Regions from separate parts of the Labrys sp. Lb11 genome, predicted to be linked through region 1. Evidence: predicted binding sites of a transcription regulator. Region 1 holds the regulator's gene; each other region holds the start of a gene.
The links. The regulator PhoB, encoded in region 1, activates phosphate uptake and scavenging genes when phosphate is short. The targets are predictions, from matches to a motif close to TGTCATNNANCTGTCAT.
Positions count from the first base shown of each region.

Region 1 (7,141 bases):
CCGGTCACCGAGAAGTTCAGCGCCGGCGTGATGATCTACGGCACGCTGTTCACCGGCATCATCGCCATCCTCGTGGCGCTGCCGATGTCGTTCGGCATCGCCTTCTTTCTCACCGAGATCGCGCCGGTCCGCCTGCGCCGTCCGATCGGCGTCGCCATCCAGCTCCTGGCCGCCGTGCCCTCGATCATCTTCGGCATGTGGGGCTTCTTCGTCGTGGTGCCGTTGATCGCCGCCTATGTGCAGCCGCCGTTGATCGCCGCCTTCGGCGGCATTCCGGTGATCGGCGCGCTGTTCAAGGGACCGGCCCTGGGCGCGGGCATGTTCACCGCCGGGCTGATCCTGGCCCTGATGATCATCCCCTTCATCACCGCGATGTTCGTCGAGATCATCGAATCCGTGCCGCCCATGCTGAAGGAATCGGCCTACGGCGTCGGCGCCACCACCTATGAGGTGTTCCGCAACGTCTCCGTGCCTTATGGCCGCACCGCCCTGGTCGGCGCGGTGATGCTGGGGCTCGGCCGCGCGCTCGGCGAGACCATGGCGGTCACCTTCGTCATCGGCAACGCCAACCGCATCTCGGCCTCGCTGTTCGCGCCGGGCTCGACGATCGCCTCCACCGTCGCCAATGAATTTCCTGAGGCCGGCGCCGGCACCCTCAAGCTGCACTCGCTGCTGCAGCTCGGCTTCGTGCTGTTCGTGATTTCCTTCATCGTGCTCGCCATCTCGCGCGCCCTCGTGCGCACCCGGCTGAAGTGAGGCCGACCATGAACCGTCTCGCCCGCCGCCGCGCCATCGACTACGCCGTCAAGGGGGCCAGCACCGGCTTTGCCGTGATCTCCCTGTTCATGCTGGCCTGGATCCTCTACACGCTCATCGTCCGCGGCGCCCCGGCGCTGAGTTCGACCGTGTTCACCAACGTCATGGCGCCTCCGGGCGGCGGCGGCGGCCTGCTCAACGCCATCGTCGGCAGCCTGATGCAGATCGTCGTGGCACTGATCATCGGCGCGCCGGTCGGCATCATGGCCGGTACCTTCCTGGCCGAGGCCGGGCGCGGCAGCCGCCTGGCCGGCATGGTCCGCTTCGTCAACGACATCCTGCTCTCGGCGCCGTCCATCCTGATCGGCCTCTTCGTCTACCAGATGGTGGTGGTGCCGATGGGCGGCTTCTCCGGCTGGGCCGGCACCCTGGCGCTGGCCATCATCCTGATGCCGGTGGTGGTGCGCACCACCGAGGACATGCTGGCCCTGGTGCCGACCACCCTGCGCGAGGCGGCCTTCGCCCTCGGCGCGCCGCAGTGGAAGGTGATCACCCTAGTGACGTGGCGGGCCGCACAGACCGGCATCACCACCGGTATCCTGCTGGCCCTGGCCCGCGCCGCCGGCGAGACCGCGCCGCTGCTGTTCACCTCGCTCGGCAACAACGACTGGTCGCTCGACATGTCCAGGCCGATGGCGAGCCTGCCTGTCGCCATCTACCAGTATGCCGGCAGCCCCTTCGACGATTGGGTGGCGCTGGCCTGGGCCGGAGCGCTGCTGATCACGGCCGGCGTGCTCGCCCTCAACATCGTCACCCGTGTTCTCCTGGCTCCCAAGCGGTGAGTGGTCCCATGTCCTCGCTTCCCAATCCGACCGTCGCCGTGGCCGCGGCCAACCGTCCGCAGGCCGAGACGGCTGTGCGCGCCAAGATCAAGTGCGAGAAGCTGAACTTCTATTACGGCGAGAAGCACGCCCTCAAGGATATCAACCTGGAGATGGGCGAGCGGCAGGTCACGGCCATGATCGGCCCGTCCGGCTGCGGCAAGTCCACGCTGCTGCGCGTGCTCAACCGCATGTACGATCTCTATCCCGGCCAGCGCGCCGAGGGACGCATCCTGCTCGACGACCAGGACATCATCGCCAAGAGCAGTATCGACCCGGCCATCCTGCGGGCCCGCGTCGGCATGGTGTTCCAGAAGCCGACGCCGTTTCCGATGTCGATCTACGACAACATCGCCTTCGGCGTGCGCCTGCATGAGCGCCTGAGCAAGGCCGACATGGACGACCGGGTCGAATGGTGCCTGTCCAAGGCCGCGATCTGGGAAGAAGTGAAGGATCGGCTCGGCACTTCGGCGCTGGGCCTGTCCGGCGGCCAGCAGCAGCGCCTGTGCATTGCCCGCTCCATCGCGGTCAAGCCCGAGGTCGTGCTCCTGGACGAGCCGACCTCGGCTCTCGACCCGATCTCGACCGCCAAGATCGAGGAACTGATCGACGAGTTGAAGCGGGACTTCACCATCGTCATCGTCACCCACAACATGCAGCAGGCCGCCCGTTGCGCCGACGTGACAGCCTTCTTCTATCTCGGCAATCTGATCGAGGTCGGCCAGACCATGCAGATGTTCTCGACGCCGACCGACCGCCGCACCCAAGACTATATCACCGGCCGCTTCGGCTGACGCGCGCTGGACGAGGAGCAACGCCCATGGCCGACCATATCGTCAAATCCTTCGACCAGGAGCTGCTCGAGCTGCGCAACATGATCGCCGAGATGGGTGGTTATGCCGAGAAGAGCGTGCTCGACAGCATCAATGCGCTGATCAAGCGCGACCTGGAGCTGGCGCAGCGCGTCATCGCGCTCGACGGCACCATCGACACGCTGCAGCGCTCCGCCGAGGATCGGGCGATCCTGATGATCGCCAAGCGCCAGCCCATGGCGCAGGATCTGCGCGAGATCGTCGCGGCGCTACGCGTCTCCGGCGACCTCGAGCGCATCGGCGACCTCGGCAAGAACATCGCCAAGCGCGTCGTCGCCATCAACGGCCAGATGCAGGGCACCAAGATCTTCGGCGGCTTCAACCACATGGCCGATCTGGTGCTCGAGCAGCTCAAGCAGGTGCTCGACGCCTTCGCCCAGCGCGACGTCGAGGAGGCCCTGGCGGTGTGGCGCTCGGACGGCGCCGTGGACGCGATGTACACCTCGCTGTTCCGCGAGCTCCTGACCTACATGATGGAAGATCCGCGCAATATCGGCTTCTGCACCCATCTCCTGTTCTGCGCCAAGAACATCGAGCGCATCGGCGACCACGCCACCAACATCGCCGAGACCGTCCACTACCTGGTGACCGGCCAGTCGCCGAGCGGCGAGCGGCCCAAGAACGACAGCACCAGCATCATGCCGGTGGAGTATCCCGCCGCCTGAAGAGACAGAGGTTTTGAATGTCTCCGCGCGTTTTGATCGTCGAGGACGAGGAAGCGTTGACCACGCTGCTTCGCTACAACCTCGAATCGGAAGGCTATGACGTCGACAGTGTCGGGCGCGGCGACGAGGCGGAGCTGCGCCTGCGCGAGAGCGTGCCCGACCTCGTGCTGCTCGACTGGATGCTGCCGGGCCTCTCCGGCATCGAACTGTGCCGCCGTATCCGCATGCGGCCGGAAACCGAGCGGCTGCCGGTGATCATGCTCACCGCACGCGGCGAGGAGACCGAGCGCGTGCGCGGCCTGGCCACGGGCGCCGACGACTATGTCGTCAAGCCGTTCTCGGTGCCGGAACTGGTGGCGCGGGTGAAGGCGCTGCTGCGGCGGGCCAAGCCCGACCATGTCGCCTCGGTGCTCAAGGCCGGCGACATCTCGCTCGACCGCGAGACCAAGCGCGTCCATCGCGGTGCCCGCGAGATCCGCCTGGGGCCGACCGAGTTCCGCCTGCTGGAGTTCCTGATGCAGGCGCCCGGCCGGGTCTTCGCCCGCGAACAGCTGCTCGACAGCGTCTGGGGCCGCGACGTCTATATCGACGAGCGCACCGTGGACGTGCATGTCGGGCGCCTGCGCAAGTCGATCAACCGGTCGCGCGAGATCGACCCGATCCGCACCGTGCGCGGCGCCGGCTATTCCTTCGACGAGACCTTCTCGAAGCATTGACCGGCGGGCGGCGGGATTGATGGTTCAAAAAACACGAAAGCCTTCTCCGCGGAGCGGGGAAGGCTTTCGCATTCGATCCTGCTCTCGGTGAGCCGATAGCCGGCTCACCTTGTCCCGTCCTAGCCCGTCTTCGCGGATTCGCGCGCGGAAACGTCGATTTCGAGGTTTTTTGAGCGCGTAAGTATTTGATCTGATTGAGGCGAGGTTCGCATGTTCTACCGGAATCGGCTGTAGTGAAGACCTAGGCTATTTCCAAGATACGGTTTGGCGTGCATAGATTCATGTCGCCATGTTTCTGCGACGAACCGAGCGAAGGAAGGACGGCAAGACGCATACCTACTGGAACATCGTCGAGAACAAGCGTCTCGACGATGGCCGGGTGGTGCAGCGGCAGGTTTTGTATTTGGGTGAAATCAACTCTTCTCAGGCCGCCGCCTGGCGCAAAGCCATCGAGGTGCTCGATACCGACACCGGCGATCGACAGACGCTGGCTCTGTTTCCGGAGGATCGCTGCCAAGCCGTCGCGGCCGATGCCTCAGTGGTGCAGCTTCGCTTGTCGGAGCTCCGGCTGTGCCGGCCGCGCCAATGGGGTGCCTGTTGGCTGGCCGGGCTCCTATGGCGCGACCTGCACCTCGATCGGTTCTGGGCCGACCGCCTGCCGCCGAGCCGCAAGGGGACACGCTGGGACCAGGTGCTTCAGGTTCTGGTGACCTATCGCCTGATCGCACCGGGCAGCGAATGGCGCCTGCATCGCGAATGGTTCGAGCGTAGCGCCATGGCCGACCTCTTGGGGGCGGACTTCGGGTTGGCCGAGGCGCACAAACTGTATGCCTGCCACGACCTGCTCCTGGCGCACAGGCAGACCCTGTTCGCTCATCTGGCGGAGCGCTGGCGCGATCTGTTCAACGCCCGCTTCGACGTGCTGCTCTACGATCTGACCAGCACCTATTTTGAGGTCAACGCCTCGGATCTGCCCGAGGGCGACAAGCGCCGTCACGGCTATAGCCGCGACAAGCGGCCGGACTGTCCGCAAGTGGTGATCGCCCTGGTCGTCACCCCGGAGGGCTTGCCTTTGGCCTACGAGGTGCTGGCCGGCAACACCGCCGACAGCAAGACGCTGGGGATGTTCCTCGGCAAGATCGAGCAGCAATACGGCAAGGCGCGGCGCGTCTGGGTGATGGATCGCGGCATTCCCACCGAGGCGGCCCTGGCACAGATGCGGGCCAGTGACCCGCCGGTCCAGTATCTGGTGGGAACGCCCAAGGGACGGCTGAACCGCCTGGAAAAGCACCTGCTGGACAAGCCCTGGCAGGAGGCGCGGCAGGGCGTTCAGGTGAAGCTGCTGGCCGAGGATGGCGAACTCTATGTCTTCGCCCAGAGCCTCGACCGCGTCTCCAAGGAACGGGCCATGCGGCGGCGGCAGTTGAAATGGCTGTGGAAGCGGCTCCGGCAGATCGCCGCCATGGCGGTCTCCCGCGAGGAGCTCCTGATGAAGCTGGGCGCCGCGCGCTCCAAGGCGCCGACCGCCTGGCGCCTGGTCGATGTCGACATCGACAAGAACGGCGGGCTGACCTTCCGCCTCGACCGCAAGAGGCTGCGAACCATCAGACGGCGTGAAGGGCGCTATCTGCTGCGAACCAATCTCACCGACAACGATCCCGCCCTGCTATGGCAATATTACATTCAGCTCGTCGCCGTCGAAGAGGTCTTCAAGACCCTGAAAGGCGACCTGGCGATCCGCCCGGTCTTCCACAAGGATGAGAGGCGGATAGAAGCCCACATCTTCATCGCCTTCCTGGCCTATTGCCTGCAGATCACCCTGACCCGCCGCCTCCACGCCCTGGCCCCGGGACTGACCGCTCGAAGTGCTCTGGAAAAGTTCGTTGCCATCCAGATGATCGACGTCCACTTGCCCACCACCGATGGTCGCGAGATCCAGCTGACCCGCTACACCCAGCCCGAGCCCGAACTCAGCCTCCTCATCAGCCGCCTCAAGCTCCAATTGCCGCCACAGCCCCCGCCCAGAATCACCTCCTCCGTCCTCGCCCAAGCCAGTCGACGTAGTGAAGACCTTTTAGCCTAACCCATTGATCGCCAACCGCGGGGATGCCTCAATCTGCCCCCAATCCGCGAAGACGGGCTAGCCGCCGTCGATCTGCTGGCCGATCAGGGCGATGGCGCGCTGGTAGACCGAGGCGGCGTTCCAGGCCTCGATGGCGGCGAAGTTCGGCTCGCCGGGCTGGTAGCCCGCGCCGGCCTGCCAGCCATGCGCCTTCAGGAAGTTCGCGGTCGCGGTCAGCGCGCCGGTCGGGGTTTCCAGGCTGCCGCCGGCCGCGTAGTTCAGGACGTTCTTGGGCATGAACTGCGTCTGGCCGATCTCGCCATGCATGGACGAGCGGGCATTGGCCGAGATGACACCGCGATCGATCAGCGTCAGGGTCGCATAGAGCTGGTCGGTGAAGAAGTCGGACCGACGGCAGTCATAGGCCAGGGTGGCGACCGAGGAGAGCAGCTTCTGGTTGCCCTTGACGTTGCCGAAGCCGGTCTCCATGCCCCAGATCGCCAGGAGCGGTCCCGGCGGGACGCCGTAGCGCTTCTCGATCGAGGCGAACAGCGCCGCATTGGACTGCTTCAGCTTGCGGCCGCGGCTGGCGATCACCGATCCGCCGCGCTTGGCCAGGAACTGGTCGAGCGACAGGCGGAAGCTTTTCTGGCCGCGGTCGGCGGCGATCGTCGCGGTGGCGTAGGTCGTCGCCTTCAGATCCGCGATGGCGGCCGGGCTGACGCCCCTGGCCGCGGCTTCGGCGGCGAATTCCTGCTTCCAGGCTTCGAATCCGGCTGCCGTGTGGCCGCATTGCGCCGCGCTCGCCTGGCCCGCCATGGCCGTCAGCGCCAGCAAGGCCGCGGCAACAACCGTCTTGGACTGCACGCCCATCGACATTCAGAACTCCTTTCGACTCGATATGTCCGCGCCGGATCCGGGCTCGACTCGATTCCTATCCTAACGGATCGTGTATGAATTTTGTTCTTATCTCCAGATCTCTCCGGCGCCTGGCAAACGTTTCTTTTCGCAGGATCCGGGGCGCATCGACGCAGCTTCGCCTGCCGGGCGGCGGAGATGCGGCCCCTGCGGCCCCGGCGAGCCGGGGGCGGGGAGGGCCGGTATGCCAGGCCGCGCTTTCCTGCTATGTCGAACCGAGGAAGGAACCGTCCATGGCCAAGCAGTTCGCCCAGATCGGGGTCGCCCATCG
Region 1 covers NZ_BAAJOT010000001.1:13,923-21,063, forward strand. Annotated here, with positions in the region: gene pstC (phosphate ABC transporter permease subunit PstC) at 1-756, shown strand, start outside; gene pstA (phosphate ABC transporter permease PstA) at 765-1,598, shown strand; gene pstB (phosphate ABC transporter ATP-binding protein PstB) at 1,607-2,431, shown strand; gene phoU (phosphate signaling complex protein PhoU) at 2,458-3,174, shown strand; gene phoB (phosphate regulon transcriptional regulator PhoB) at 3,192-3,890, shown strand; gene AC27L4_RS00095 (IS1634 family transposase) at 4,180-5,973, shown strand; gene AC27L4_RS00100 (lytic murein transglycosylase) at 6,031-6,831, opposite strand; gene AC27L4_RS00105 (pyridoxamine 5'-phosphate oxidase family protein) at 7,104-7,141, shown strand, end outside.

Region 2 (7,141 bases), on a different contig from region 1:
GCCTGCCCGGAGGCATGATCGCGTCGTCGGGACGAGCGAGCGTGCCGCCGCCTCCGCTCGTCCGCCGCCGCGCAGCCGATCGACAGCGGCGGACGAAGCTTCGATTCACCTCCCCGAAACCCCCGCCGTGCCAGTGTCGCCGCCTGCCGCCAGCAAGGTGCCTTCCCGTGCTCGCCCTCCGCATCCGGCAATTGCGCAAGACCTTCGACCGGCCGGCGGTCGACGGGCTCGACCTGTCGGTGCGGGCCGGGGAATTCTACGCCCTGCTCGGGCCCAACGGCGCCGGCAAGACCACGACGCTGCGCATGGTCGCCGGCCTGCTGCGGCCGGACGGCGGTTCGGTGTCGGTCTTCGGCATCGACGCGCTCGCCGATCCGGTCGCGGCCAAGCGGATCACCGCCTGGGTGTCGGACGAGCCGATGATCTACGACAAGCTGACGCCGCTGGAATATCTGGAATTCGTCGCCGGCCTGTGGGGCATCGCCGCCGGCGAGGCGCAGGCGCGGGCCGAGGATCTGCTGGGCTGGCTCGGCCTGGCCGCCCATGCGCACACGCGCTGCGAGGGGTTCTCCAAGGGCATGCGCCAAAAGGTAGCGCTGGCGGGGGCGCTGGTGCACGAGCCGCGCCTGATCATCCTCGACGAGCCGCTGACCGGCCTCGACGCCGGCTCGGCACGGCAGGTCAAGGACGTGCTGCTGCAGCGGGTCCGCGCCGGCGGCACGGTGATCATGACCACCCATATCCTCGAGGTCGCCGAGCGCATGGCCGAGCGCATCGGCGTCATTGCCGGCGGCCGGCTGATCGCCGAGGGCACGCTGGAGGAGCTGCGCGGCCGGGCCGGCCTCGGCGGCGCCAGCCTGGAGGATGTCTTCCTCGGCCTCGTCGCCGGCCGGGACCTGGCGGCGTGAGCGCCGTCGCCGGTCCGCTCTGGCTGGCGCGCCACGAGCTGCGCTTCGCCTGGCGCGATTTTCACGCCGTGGTGACGGCGGGCCGGCGGCATCGGGCCTGGGCCGTGCTGCTGGCCGCGGCGGCCATGGCGGCTTTCCTGCACGCCTTGGCCTGGCGGATCGCCGGGCCCTATGCGCAGGCGCAGTTCCCGCCCGACACGCCGACCCTGCTGGCGGTGGCGGGCAGCGCCGTCCTCGCCTGGACGCTGATGCTGTCGCAGGCGATGGAATCGGTGACGCGCGCCTTCTATGCCCGCGCCGACCTCGACCTGATCCTGTCCTCGCCGGTCTCCGCCCGCTTCGTCTTCTCGGTGCGGATCGGCGCCGTCGCCGCCGGCACCGCGGCGATGGCGATGCTGCTGGTCGGCCCCTTCGTCAACGTGCTGGCCGTCCTGGGCGGGGCGCGCTGGCTCGCGGCCTATGGCGTGCTCGTCGTCATGGCCGCGGCGGCGACCGGGCTGGCCGTGGCGGCGACGACGGCGCTGTTCGCGATGGTCGGGCCGAAGCGCACGCGCCTGATCGCCCAGATCGTCGCCGCGGTGGTCGGCGCCGCCTTCGTCATCGGCGTGCAGGCGGTGTCGATCATGAGCTTCGGCACCCTGTCGCGCCTCGACGCCTTCCGGTCCGAATGGATGCTGCGGCATGCGCCGGACCCGTCCAGCCTGTTGTGGCTGCCGGCCCGGGCGGCGATGGGCGAGGCCGGGCCCCTTGCGGCGGTCGCCGCCGCCGCGCTCGCCGTGCTGGCCCTCGCCACCGCCGCCTGCGCCGGCCGCTTCGGCGGCTATGCCATGGCCGCCGCGGGGGTGGGACGCGGCGAGACGCGCCAGCGCCGCCGCTTCCGTTTCCGGGCGGAGACGCCGGCCCGGGCCCTGCGCCGGAAGGAGTGGGTGCTGCTGGTCCGCGACCCCTGGCTGATGTCGCAGACGCTGATGCAGATCCTGTATCTCATTCCGCCGGCCCTGCTGCTCTGGCACAGCTACGGCGACAGCGCCGGGGCGACGGCGATCGTCGCGCCAGTGCTGGTGATGGCGTCCGGGCAACTCGCGGGCGGCCTCGCCTGGCTTGCCATCTCGGGCGAGGATGCGCCGGATCTGGTGGCGACGGCGCCGGTCGGCCGCGGCGCCGTCCTGCGCGCCAAGGCCGAGGCGGTGCTCGGCGCCGTGGCCCTGGTGCTGGCGCCGATCCTGGCGGTCCTGGCCTGGCTGTCGCCGCCGGTGGCGGCGATCACCGCGGCCGGGGCGCTGGCGGCGACGGCGTCGGCCACCGCCATCCAGTTCTTCTTCCGCACCCAGGCCCGGCGCAGCCATTTTCGCCGCCGCCAGACCTCGTCGCGCGCCGCCACCTTCGCCGAAGCCTTCGCCTCGATCGGCTGGGCGGCCGCCGCCGGCCTCGCCGCGGCCGGCCAGCCCGGCGCCGCGCTGCTGCCGGCGGCGCTGGCGATCGCCGTCGTTGCCCTGGCGCGGATGATCGCCCCGAAGGCGGGCTGAGCCCGGGTCTGCGGGCATCGCGGTCCGTGCGAGCGCGGCGGCGCGAGAGCGTCTTGCGATTTGACGGAATCGCGTCAAGCCGCAAAGACGCGTCGAAACAAGGCGTTGGAGCAAGGCGCGTTTCCGCCAAAACGCGCTTTGCTCTTGGGGGAGGCGGCCGGTGCCGGCCGCCCGCGGCCTCCTGTTATTTTGCCGTCATGCTGGCGGGCTAGGGGCTCGATGCCACCCGACATGGGCATTCCCACCTCAGGCAGGACCAAATTCTTATGCGTAAAATCCTCATGGCCGCGGCCGTCGCGGCCGGCATTTTTTCCGGCATCGGCTCCGCCTCCGCGGAGTTCGTGAATCCCTTCCAGTATCCGCAGCCCAAGGAAGGCGGCGACTTCTTCGCCGTCATCGAGATCCCCGCCGGCAGCTTCACCAAGTACGAGATCGACGCCAAGAACGGCCATGTCGTCGTGGACCGCTACCAGTCCATGCCGGTCGTCTACCCCGCCAATTACGGCTCGATCCCGAGCTCGCTTGCCGGCGACGGTGATCCGCTCGACGTTCTGGTCTACACGCGCGAGCCGATCGTTCCAGGCGCGCTGATCAAGGTCCGGGCCATCGGCGTGCTCAAGATGGTCGACGGCGGCGAGACGGACGACAAGATCGTCGCGGTGCCGGCGTCCGACATCGACCCGACCTATGACCGGGTGAAATCCATCGGCGACCTCCCCGAAATGGAGCGCGCCCGCCTGGAGGCGTTCTTCCGGGTCTACAAGCAGCTTCCTGCCGGCCGGAAGGAGGTCGTGCTCAACGGCTTCGAGGACGCCAAGGTCGCCGAGGAGCTCGTCGCGGCCGCGATCACCAGCTATCGCGGCAAGAACCAGTAGCCCGGCCTCCGGGCATGGCCCGGGACGACGCGCGGACGGCGGGGCCTTGCGACCCGCGCGTCGATCCCGCCCGGCAGGCGATGTCGCGCCCCTGCATCGAGACGATCGATCGTCCCGCCGGAGCCCGGGACGCGGCGCTCAGGGGGCCGTCAGCAACCCCTCCGGTATCGGTCGATCGTCGGTTTCCCTTTCCCAGGCCTGCGCCGCGATCCTCCAGTGTCCGTCGCTCTTGACGAGCAGCATCATCTCGAGATTGCGGCTGACGTCGCGCCCATTCTCCGTGTTCTCGCAAGCGGCTGCCGCCATGGCCACATTGCCGAAGATCAAGATCTTCGTTCCGACCACCTTCTCATGAAACGACGCCAGCGTCGTCCGCGCCAGTTCGCCCATGCGCTGCGTGAATTCCTCGAGCGATTTCGCCGTGGCGGGGCGAGCCGACGGATAGAGCGGCGCGTCCGGGAGGAAGTCGCTCCTGAACGCGGTCGTGTCGGGGCCCGCCATCGCCGTCCAGCTCATGCTCGCGAACTGGCGATCGATGAGCGCCCGGATCGCCTGCAGGTCGGCCGTCCTTTCGTCCATTCGAGATCTCCGAGCCGAAGTGATCATTCGACGCATCGACCCTATCATCCGATTTGACGCCGTGCAGGCAGCCGGATGCGGATCCGGCCCTGGCGGGCTCCGGCGCCGCGGCGATCGATCCCGGGTCATCAAGGCGAAAAAAAACGGCCCGGCGTGCGGAGCCGGGCCTTGTGAGTTCGGTAACTGGACCGGGCGTTGGGGGAGACGCCCGTGCCCCAACAATGCCGGCCCGCCCGACTTTGTTCCGACCCGGTGCATGCCGGCCCGATGATGCAGCGCCGGGCCGGGCAGGCTGCCCGTGTCCGGCCTGCGGTCCGCGCCGACGCAGGCGTCCGGCGCCGTGGCCATTGGAACTCTCGATTTGGTGAATTGACGCAGGGGTATGCGCCAATATGGTGAGGGCGGCCGCAATGGCGCCTACCGATGCGGTCCGGGGCCGGGGAGCACTCGCTCGGAGGCGTTCCTCGGTCCCTTCTCCGGAAGCGCGATCGAGGCTGACGGCCTTCATCGCCACGGCGGGTGATCTGCGGATTGCCTTTCACGCGATCAACCGGGATGACGCTCGCCCACGGCCTCGGCCGCCTTGCCGTGATGTCACCGGAGATGATGCGCCGGTCGTGGCAGGCCCGGCCGCGCCGGCCGGGCCGTCGCCTTCGCCCGGCACAACGGCGAGGATGCCGCGCTTGGCCATTTATCCCGGCGCGGCAAGCCTGTATGAACGGCCCGTGAAGGCAGGGACGGCCAGGGCGTGAAGACACAGAACGGGGACGTTGCGGCGCCGTCGGGGGCGACATCGAAGACACAGGACCGGCAGCCCGGCATCCGCGCGCGGGCATCCGGCTTCGCCGACATGTTCGACCGTTCGACCGGCGGCGCGCTGACGCCCCTCAGCGTGGTGATCGACAAGGTCCTCGGGCCGGTGCACGCCGTGATCGAGGGGCGGCCGACCCTGATGTTCGGCACCAATTCCTATCTCGGCCTGAACTTCGAGGAGAGCTGCATCGAGGCGGCGACGCAGGCGCTGCGCAAGTTCGGCGCCGGCTCGACCGCCTCGCGCGTCGCCAGCGGCAACCAGAAGCTGCACGTGGCGCTGGAGAAGGCCGTCGCCGACCTCTACGGCCGTTCGGAGGCGGTGGTGTTCTCCACCGGCTTCATGGCCAATCTCGGCGCCATCGGCGGCCTGGTGCGCGAGGGCGACGCCATCGCGCTCGACGCCCATTGCCATGCCTCGATCTTCGACGCCTGCCGGCTGAGCGGCGCCAAGGTCGCCACCTTCCGCCACAATGATGCTGCCGACCTCGCGCGGGTGATGGCGGCGAGCGGCGTGGCGCCGCAGCGCACGCTCATCGTGGCCGAGGGCGTCTACAGCGTGCTCGGCGACGTCGCCGACCTGCCCGCCATCGTTTCGGTCGCCCGCGGCAGCGGCGCGGTGCTGCTGGTCGACGAGGCCCATTCGCTCGGGCTCTACGGCGCCGGCTCGCGCGGCGTCGCCGAGGAGCAGGGGGTGGAGGACGATGTCGACGTCATCGTCGGCACCTTCTCCAAGAGCGTCGGCGTGGTCGGCGGCTATTGCGTCACCCGCGACCGCGCCTTCCGGGCGCTGCGCTTCGCCGCCCGGCCCTATCTCTACACCGCTTCGCTGCCGCCGCCGGTGGTGGCGGCGGCGCACCGGGCGATCGACCTGATCCGCGACGATGATTCGCGCCGGCAGAAGGCCTGGCGCAACGCCCACGCCTTCCACGCGGGCCTCGCCGCGCTCGGCCTGCCGCCCTGCGCCCCGCCCGGCCCGGTCGGCGCGCTGCGCATGCCCGGCATCAAGCAGGGCCTCGACATGTGGCGCACGCTCCTCACAGCCGGCGTCTACGTCAACATGCTGATTCCGCCGGCCACGCCCAACGGCGAGGTGGTGCTGCGCTACAGCGTCTCGGCTGCGCACGAGCCGGCGGACATCGCGGCGGCGCTGGCGGCGATCGAGCGCTCGGCCCGGGCCGTGGGCATCCCGGCGCCGGCCGTCGCGCAGGGATAGCCCGCCCGGAGCCTGCTCCCGAAAATCGCCCCCTGCCCGACCGGCGAGAATCCCTCGGCGGCCCCGGGCCTCCGCCTTTCGGGGCAGGCTCAGGACGCGGCGGGAGGCGCCGCCGGCGGCAGGCCGATCAGGTCGAGCCCTTCCGAGACCGTGGCGATGGTCAGGCCCCGGCCCCGCACCCGCTCCAGCGCGTGCTCGAGGATGGCGGGCGTGCAGCCATAGGGGCTCGGCGGGTCTGCGACGTCGTGTGTCGTCAGGATCAGCCAGCCATTCTGGCGGATGGTGCGCTCGATCGCCGCGTCGATGCCGCCGGGCTCGCGCATCGAGCGGTCGAGCAGGATCGAGTGCAGGAAATGCGGGTCGACCCAGCCGGCATTGATCCCGGGATGGGTCGTGCGGCTGGAGCGCACGAGCCGGCCGAGGATCGCCCTGTGCACCAGGCTGGAATAGCCGTAGGGATAGGCGAAGTTCTCCAGCTTCGCCCCCGGAACCAGGCCGGCCAGGATGCGGCGGCACTCCATCATGTCGGCGTGGAAAGCGGCGGCGTCGAGGCGGGATACCGGCAGGTGGCCATGGGTGTGCAGCGCGATCTCGTGGCCGTGCGCGGCCAGGGCCGCGGTCGCATCCGGCTCGGCGACGGTCCAGTGGTCGGTGGAGCGGCCGAACAGCGAGGTGGCGATGTAGAAGGTGCCGCGGGCGCCGAAATCCTCCAGCATGCGGGCTCCCACCGCCGCGGCGGAGACGGGGATGTCGTCGAAGCTGAAGCTGACCAGCGGCCGGTCGTTGCGCATCCGGTGGCGCCGCAGCGGCAGGTAGCGCGCCACGCGATGCGCCAGACGCATGCGCAGGCCGATCCGTTGCGGCGGAATGGTCTGGTTCGTTGCTGCTGAAACCGGCATGGTCGGGGCAAATTCGACTGGCGCACGCGATGGCATGCATGGTGATATGTCTGCGATCTCCCAACTTCGAGGAAAAACACATCGGAAGCCTTAACGCGGGCGCATGGGCGGTGCGTGAGGCGGCGGATTGATGCGGGCGGCGTAATGATTCCTGTCGATATCGGATCCTGCCTGGGCTGGATCCATCCGGGCGCGAGCGCGCGCGGCGTCGTGCTGTGCGGCGCGCTCGACTATGAAGGCCTGTGCACCTACCGGGCCTGGCACGACCTGGCCGAGGGCATCGCCGCGGCGGGCTGCCCGGTGCTGCGCTTCGACTATCCCGGGCGCG
Region 2 covers NZ_BAAJOT010000002.1:574,968-582,108, reverse strand. Annotated here, with positions in the region: gene AC27L4_RS07895 (ABC transporter ATP-binding protein) at 168-908, shown strand; gene AC27L4_RS07890 (permease) at 905-2,434, shown strand; gene AC27L4_RS07885 (inorganic diphosphatase) at 2,701-3,309, shown strand; gene AC27L4_RS07880 (nuclear transport factor 2 family protein) at 3,448-3,888, opposite strand; gene AC27L4_RS07875 (aminotransferase class I/II-fold pyridoxal phosphate-dependent enzyme) at 4,637-5,914, shown strand; gene AC27L4_RS07870 (polysaccharide deacetylase family protein) at 6,004-6,756, opposite strand; gene AC27L4_RS07865 (alpha/beta hydrolase) at 6,958-7,141, shown strand, end outside.
Region 2: the regulator PhoB is predicted to act here: its motif matches at 2,617-2,633, upstream of AC27L4_RS07885 (inorganic diphosphatase).

Region 3 (7,141 bases), on a different contig from region 1:
GCCTGGAACGAGCTCGACGCCGCCGGGCAGGCCGCGAAGAAGGCGCGGCAGGGCGTGAACTACGTGCCGCTCGAGGCCGTCGACGTGATCGACCCGGCGACCATGCTGCCGGTTCCCGCCGATGGTGAGACCCTTGGCGAGGTCATGTTTCGCGGCAACATGGTGATGAAGGGCTACCTCAAGAACCCGAAGGCGACGCAGGAGGCGCTGGCCGGCGGCTGGTTCCACTCCGGCGACCTCGGCGTGAAGCATGACGACGGCTATATCCAGCTCAAGGACCGGTCCAAGGACATCATCATCTCCGGCGGCGAGAACATTTCCTCCATCGAGGTGGAGGATGCTCTCTACAAGCATCCGGCCGTGCAGGCGGCCGGCGTGGTGGCGCGGGCCGACGAGACCTGGGGCGAGACGCCCTGTGCCTTCATCGAGCTGAAGCCCGAGGCGAACGCAACCGCCGAGGAGCTGATCGAGTGGTGCCGGCAGAAGCTGGCCCGCTACAAGGTGCCGAGGCACGTGGTGTTCACCGAGTTGCCCAAGACCTCGACCGGCAAGATCCAGAAGTTCAAGCTGCGCGAGATGGCTGGCCGGCTGTAACCTCGGCGCATGGCGCGAAGGGCCGGGCCCGGTCAGCGGATGACCGGGCCTCCCTCGATCGGCAATGGCCGGCGGGGCCTGCCGGGCGGCAAGCGGCTCGAGCCCGGCGGTGGCTGCAGGACCGGGCGACCGCCGGGAAGCGGCTGCAGGTCGCCGGGACGGTGCGGGCGGGGCGGGCGGAAGCCGCCGCCGGGGCCGGCAGCGGGCCCCTGGACCCGCGGCGGCCAGGGGCGCGGCGGGCGGACGTCGGGAACGATCACCGGCCCTCGGACGATCCCTTGCGGGATACCCTCGACCGGCGGCGGGCGCGGCCCAACCCGCAGCGGCGGTGGCGGATCCGGCAGCGCCCTGGTCTCGCGCAGCGCCTGCGGCCGGGCCCGGCGCGGCGCGGGCGGTGGCTGGGACACGATCGCCCGGGGGTCGGCTGCCGGCGCAGGACAGAGCGCGGCATTGGCGAGCGTGATCGGCGCGCCGGACGACACGGCGCCGAGCAGCGTGATCCAGTCGCCGAGGAAGGCGGCCGGCCATGGCGCGACCGGGCCGGGGTCGACGTCGACGGCGGCGGTGCCGGGCGGCGGCTCGACCGCGAAGACGGCGATGTTGCGGACGATCTTCACGGTGGTGACGAGCGTGGTGGCCCGGAAGGCCGCGGCGGGCGCGGGAGCGGGCTCGGCCGTGCAGCGATTGGCCAGCTTCTCCGTCTCGATGAAGGTCCACTGCTTGTCGGATTCGAAGGCGGCGACCGTGGTCTCCTGCTGATCGCCGGCCGGCGGCGTCGGCGCCCAGCCGGTCCAGGGGCCGCCGGTGCGCCAGATCACCCAGGCCGGGCTCCATTCTATGCCGGGGACCCAGACCCAGCCGGCATCGGCGTCGTGGGCCCAGCGGCCGTAATGGTGCACGATCCGGCCCCAGGGCGTGGCGTCGTCGTACATCCAGCCATAGGTGCGGTCGTAGACCCAGTTGCAGGCGGGGTAGGGATGCCAGCCGGGCGGCAGCGTCGTCGGGCGCCAGACGTCGCCATAGCGCTCGGAATAGATGTAGCCGCCATATTGGTTCAGCACCCGCCTGAAGTCGTCCAGGGTCGGCGGTACGCCCTGGGCGATCGCCTGCGGGGCGGCGGCATGGGCCGCCCCGGGAATGGCCGCGGCGGCGAGGACGGCTCCGATGAGGGCGAGGACGATGAAGATGAGCCCGTCACGCAGGCCACGGGCGAAGCTCGGCAGATATCGGTGCGACGGCTTGGGCATGGGCCTCTCCGCTCATCGGCATCCAGCATGACATCGGATCAAGGCGGGCGTCTGTGCGCCCAGGCACGGTCCTGGCAGCCGCAGGCGTCCCGGCAGCGGCGGGCGGCGGCGACGGAGCGATCGGAGATGCGCCGGAGGGAGGCTCGGGCTCCGCTTCCTTTCAACAAAAACCGCCGGCCAGGACGTCCCGGACCGGCGGCGTGACAGCAAGAATTCTCTGCAGTGGTTCTTCAGTGCACCGTCATTGTTTTTTTCAACCGAGTGATCTCGTCTTTCAACGCTAACTTTTTGCGCTTGAGCTCCGCGATCTTGAGATCGTCGGAGGACGGATGAGCCATAGCTTCGACCAGTTCCGACTCAAGCGCGTGGTGCTTGCGTTCGAGTTCGACCAGATGCGACTCCACGGGCATAGACGGCCTCCTTGTGTCACCCTACGGACCCGCTGACCCTGTCACAAATCGGTCAAGCTGTCGAGGCGATCGAATCGCGCCGTGCACGAGGCTTCGAACGCGCGGAGCAGCGGTTTCGTCTGCGAAAACAGATCGTTGCGTATTGGTTCCCGCAACGGCCGGGCCGAGACTCTGCCTGCCGCAGCACTCCCGGCGTCCCGGGACGTCGAGGCCGGCTGGACACCGGCGCGGCCGGCTTCTCTTGGGGGAGCAGGGGGTATTGCGCCCGTGGCTGCGTCTTGCGGCGCACGGATACGGGCGGCATAATCTGGCGTGCAAGGCAGGGGGGCGACGGCGTGGGACAGCGACTGACCGAAGAGGAAGAGGTCGCCATGCAGATCGAACTCGGCCGGTTGCGACAGGATCATCGCGACCTCGACGCGGCGATCCTGGCACTGGAGCAGGTCGGTACGCCCGATCGCCTGCAATTGCAGCGTCTGAAGAAGCGCAAGCTCGCCCTCAAGGACCGCATCGCGTTTCTGGAGGATCAACTGACCCCCGACATCATCGCCTGAGAGTTTGCTCGCGAACAAGTGCGTCGCGCCCTCCGGGAGGCACTCCCTCTCAGCCGTCATGGCCCCGGACTTGATCCGGCCATCTCGTAGGAGAACACGGCGATTGGGGCTATTATCACCCGTTTCTGTGCCGTTGCGTGCGCGTGGATGGCCGGATCAAGTCCGGCCATGACTCTTGAGAGGGCGTCGCCCTTTTCAGCAGCAGCATGGTCCGGCTCCATCTTGGCGCCTATGGGACCAAGTCCGGCCATGACGCCCGCGGTGTTCGCTTCTTGGCGAACTGCCCCTGAGAGCCGGTCCGAGGCAGGTGAGCGTGCCCGCCGGAACCGCCGTCCGGCAAAAGGGCTCCTCAGTCCTTCTGCTTCAGGCCCTTGAGCTTGGCGAACACGCTGTCGACGTCGATCTGCTCCTCGCGCTCGGCCATGCGGCTCGGCATGGCGGCGAAGGGGTCCTCGGTCCGCGGCGCGCGCTCGGCGGGGCCGGTGGTGATCTCGGCCGGCAGCAGCGTGGCGCCGCTCTCGATCTCGGCCGGCTTGTCCTTGGAGGCGCGGTTGACCTCGAAGTCGAGATCGATCTGCGAGCACAGGCCGAGCATCACCGGATCCATCGGGGTGAGCTGCGCCGTGTTCCAGTGGGTGCGGTCGCGGATGGCGGCAATGGTGGACTTGGTGGTGCCGATCAGGCGCATCAGCTGCGCATCCTTCAGCTCCGGGTGATTCTTGACCAGCCAGAGGATGGCGTTCGGACGATCCTGGCGGCGCGAGACCGGGGTGTAGCGCGGCCCCTTCTTCACCTTGGCGACGGCGATCTTGGTCTTGGGCTCGGCCAGCTTGAGGCGATACCGCGAATCGCGCTCGCCGCGGGCGATCTCCTCGCGGGTCAGCTGGTTGGAGGTCACCGGGTCGAGCCCCTTGATGCCGGCGGCGACCTCGCCGTCGGCGATGCCCTTCACCTCGAGCGGGTGGAGCTTGCAGAAATCGGCGATCTGATCGAAGGTCAGCGCCGTGTTCTCGACCAGCCAGACGGCGGTCGCCTTGGGCATCAGCGGGGCGTTCATGGTGCCTCTCCTTGAAATCGTCTTCAGGCAAGGGCTGCCGCCGCCGCGCTCCGGCCTCCCGGAACGAAGCCCGACGCAAGCCTGATGTCGGGAATTCGGCTTATATAGCGAGCCCCGGGCGGGAAGGGAAGACGATTGCGACGGCGCCCGCGACATTGCCAGCGCCGACGGGCGATGTCGCGGCCGTCAGAGGCCCCGCGCGAATTCCGGCTTCAGCGCCCGGTAGAGCGAGCGGAAGGCTTCGACGCGCGGCCGGTAGGCCTCGTGCAGCGCCGGGTCGGGCTCGATCACCGCCTGCACCGGGGGCGGCACCACGACATCGCCGGCATCCTCGCCGGTCACGGCCAGGCGGGCGAGCCGGGCGGCGCCGAAGGCCGGGCCCCGGTCGGAGGCGTCGTACTTGACCAGGGTGACGCCCATGGCCGAGGCGATGAGCCGCCCCCAGAAGGCCGAACGGGTGCCCCCGCCGATGAAGGCAAGGCGCTGGAGCTGCGCGCCCGAAGCGGCGAGCGTGTCGAGCCCGTCGACCAGCGAGAAGGCGACGCCCTCCAGCACGGCCTGGATCAGGTCGGCGCGGTGGGTCGAGGCGGTGAGGCCGACGATGGCGCCGAGCGCATGCGGGTCGTTGTGCGGCGTGCGCTCGCCGAAGAGATAGGGCAGCGCCAGCAGGCGCGAGGGCCCCTTGAAACGGGCCTCGACCTCGGCCAGCAGCGTGCCGATCTCGGCATTGCCGGTCCAGCGCGCGGCGGCGGCGAGCGGGCTGGCGCCGCTGAGCAGCGCCGCGATGCGGCACCAGACGCCGGGCAGGGCATGGCAGAAGGCGTGGACCATGCGGTCGGGGTCGGGCCGGTGCTCGGCGGCGGCGACGAAGATCTGGGCCGATGTGCCGAGCGAGACGAAGCCCTCGCCCTCGTGCACCGAGCCGATGCCGATGCCGCCGGCCGCCACGTCGCCGGCGCCGCCGGCCAGCACCACCCCGGCCGGCATCCCCCAGCGGGCGGCGAGCTCGGGCCGCAGCGTGCCGGTCGGCTCGCGCGATTCGACCAGGCGCGGCAGCCAGGCGGGGTCGACGCCGCAGGCCTTCAGCGCGGTCGGCGACCAGCGCCGCCCGGCCTCGTCGAGCAGCCAGGCCCCGGCCGCGTCGCAGACGTCGGTGGCCCGCTCGCCGGACAGCTTGAGGCGGATATAGTCCTTGGGCAGCAGGAGATGGCGGGTGCGCTCGATCGCCTCCGGCTCGTGCTTGGCCAGCCAGAGGATCTTCGGCCCGGTGAAGCCCGGCATGGCCAGGACGCCCATCTCCGCCTGCACCGCGGTGCCGAGGGCGGCGAGCTCGGCAGCCTCGGCGCTGGCGCGGCCATCGTTCCACAGGATCGCCGGGCGCACCGGGCGATCCTCGCCGTCGAGCAGCAGCGCCCCGTGCATCTGGCCGGAAAAGCCGATGCCGGCAACCCTGGCCATCGCCTCGGGCTGCTCGGCCGCCAACTGGTCGAGGCCGGAGGCGACCGCAGTCCACCAGCTCTCCGGATCATCCTCCGACCAGAGCGGGCGCGGCTGCACCGGGTGCAGTGCCCGGTCGGCCGAGGCGATGACCGTCTGCCTGCCGTCCACCAGCGCGATCTTGACTGCCGAGGTGCCGAGGTCGATGCCGATGAACATGAGGATTCTCTTGCCGATGCAGTGACCGGATAGGACCTACCGCAGGACGGAACGCCGGCAAAGCCCTTGGCTGATCTCAGGCCCGATCCTCGCGCCAGCCCCAGCGCTGCGCGAGCGCCAGGCAGCCTTGCCAGGATTCGAGGCCGTCGACCGTGGACATCGCCCTGAGCGAGGCGGCGGCCGCGGCATGGGCGAGCGACAGGCTGTCCTCCAGGCTCCAGCCCTCGTGCTGGCCGTAGAGCATGCCGGCGGCGAAGGCATCGCCCGCGCCGTTGGCGCTGACCACCTCCGCCTGCGGCACGCGGACGGAGGGGCGGTGCACGACGGCGCCGTCGCGCGTGACCGCCACGGCGCCGAGCGGGAAATGCGCCACGACGAGGCGCATGGCGCCGCTGTCCATGGCATGGCGGGCGGCGCGGACGCAGGCCTCGATATCGGTCGCGTCGCCGCGCACCGTCTCCTCGCCGGCGATGGCGCCGATCTCGGTGTCGTTGACGATCAGGAAGTCGAGATGCGGCAGGCAGGGGCGGGCGAGGGCCGCCAGGCGGTCGCGTTCGACGCTGGCGAGCTCCAGGCTGGTCTCCAGCCCGGCGGCGCGGGCGCGCCTGAGCACCGTCACCCAGCCATTGGCATCGCCTTGCCAGGGCGCATCCATGATCCGGTGCACACCGGGCAGGCCGAGATGGAAGAAGCGGCCGGCGAGGCCGGTGAGGTCGAAATGGTCGGGGGTCAGCAGCGTGGCGGTACCGGCGAAGTAGATATGGGTGCGACGGCCCGAGCGGCGGGAGATGAAGGCGTCGGTGCACTGCGTCGGTGCCGCGTCGGTGACGATCATGCGCCGCCGGTCGATGCCGAACTCGTCGGCCTGCGCCAGCAGGAGCTGGCCATTGGCGTCGGCGCCGACCAGGGCCATCGTCTCGACGGGGAGGGTGGGGTCGAGCAGGCGGATGTCGCAGGCCATGTTGCAGCCCGAGCCGCCGCCGCGCGGCTGGATATCGTCGATTTCGGCCAGGCCGTCCTCGGCGGGCCAGAACTCGATCATGTTGTTGCGGTCGACACACCAGGTGCCGGCCGTGACGATGCCTCGGCGTTCGGTCATTCTCGTCGGACCTTGTCGTTCGAATTCGGAGGCGTCGATCGCTCGGACCGGCGCCTGGCTTTCGTTGGAGGACAGTCGCTTCGGGCGTGGCACCAAGGCGCCGCCCGGACCGAGTACGCCAACCTGGTCGTCATGGCCGGGACAAACCCCGGAGGCGCTGAGATCGGCGATCGTCGGGGAAATGGGCTCGCCCGTTCAATCGCGCCAGGGAACGCGGCAATTGGGGCCTGTCGTCGCCCGATTCTGTGCCGTTGGCGTCCGCGTGGATGGCCGGATCAAGTCCGGCCATGACGGGCTGGGAGAGCGTCCCCCGCGTCAGCGTCCCCACCCTTTGTCCTTGTCCACCCATATCGGGTATTCCCGAGATGGGTGGACAAGGACGGCAAGCTGGAACGGTCCGGCATGCCGTCAGGGAGGGTGTGGGCGTCTCGGTTTGATCGGAACCGCGGCGTCTCGCACTGCCCGGGCAAGGTCGAGACGGGCACGGTGTCCGATCGCTTCCTTGTCAGTTCTTCAGCACCGCC
Region 3 covers NZ_BAAJOT010000003.1:547,375-554,515, reverse strand. Annotated here, with positions in the region: gene AC27L4_RS12365 (acyl-CoA synthetase) at 1-594, shown strand, start outside; gene AC27L4_RS12360 (DUF6600 domain-containing protein) at 627-1,841, opposite strand; gene AC27L4_RS12355 (YdcH family protein) at 2,072-2,251, opposite strand; gene AC27L4_RS12350 (YdcH family protein) at 2,623-2,805, shown strand; gene AC27L4_RS12345 (DUF1013 domain-containing protein) at 3,155-3,862, opposite strand; gene xylB (xylulokinase) at 4,049-5,518, opposite strand; gene AC27L4_RS12335 (carbohydrate kinase family protein) at 5,595-6,617, opposite strand; gene AC27L4_RS12330 (hypothetical protein) at 7,123-7,141, opposite strand, start outside.
Region 3: the regulator PhoB is predicted to act here: its motif matches at 2,291-2,307, upstream of AC27L4_RS12355 (YdcH family protein).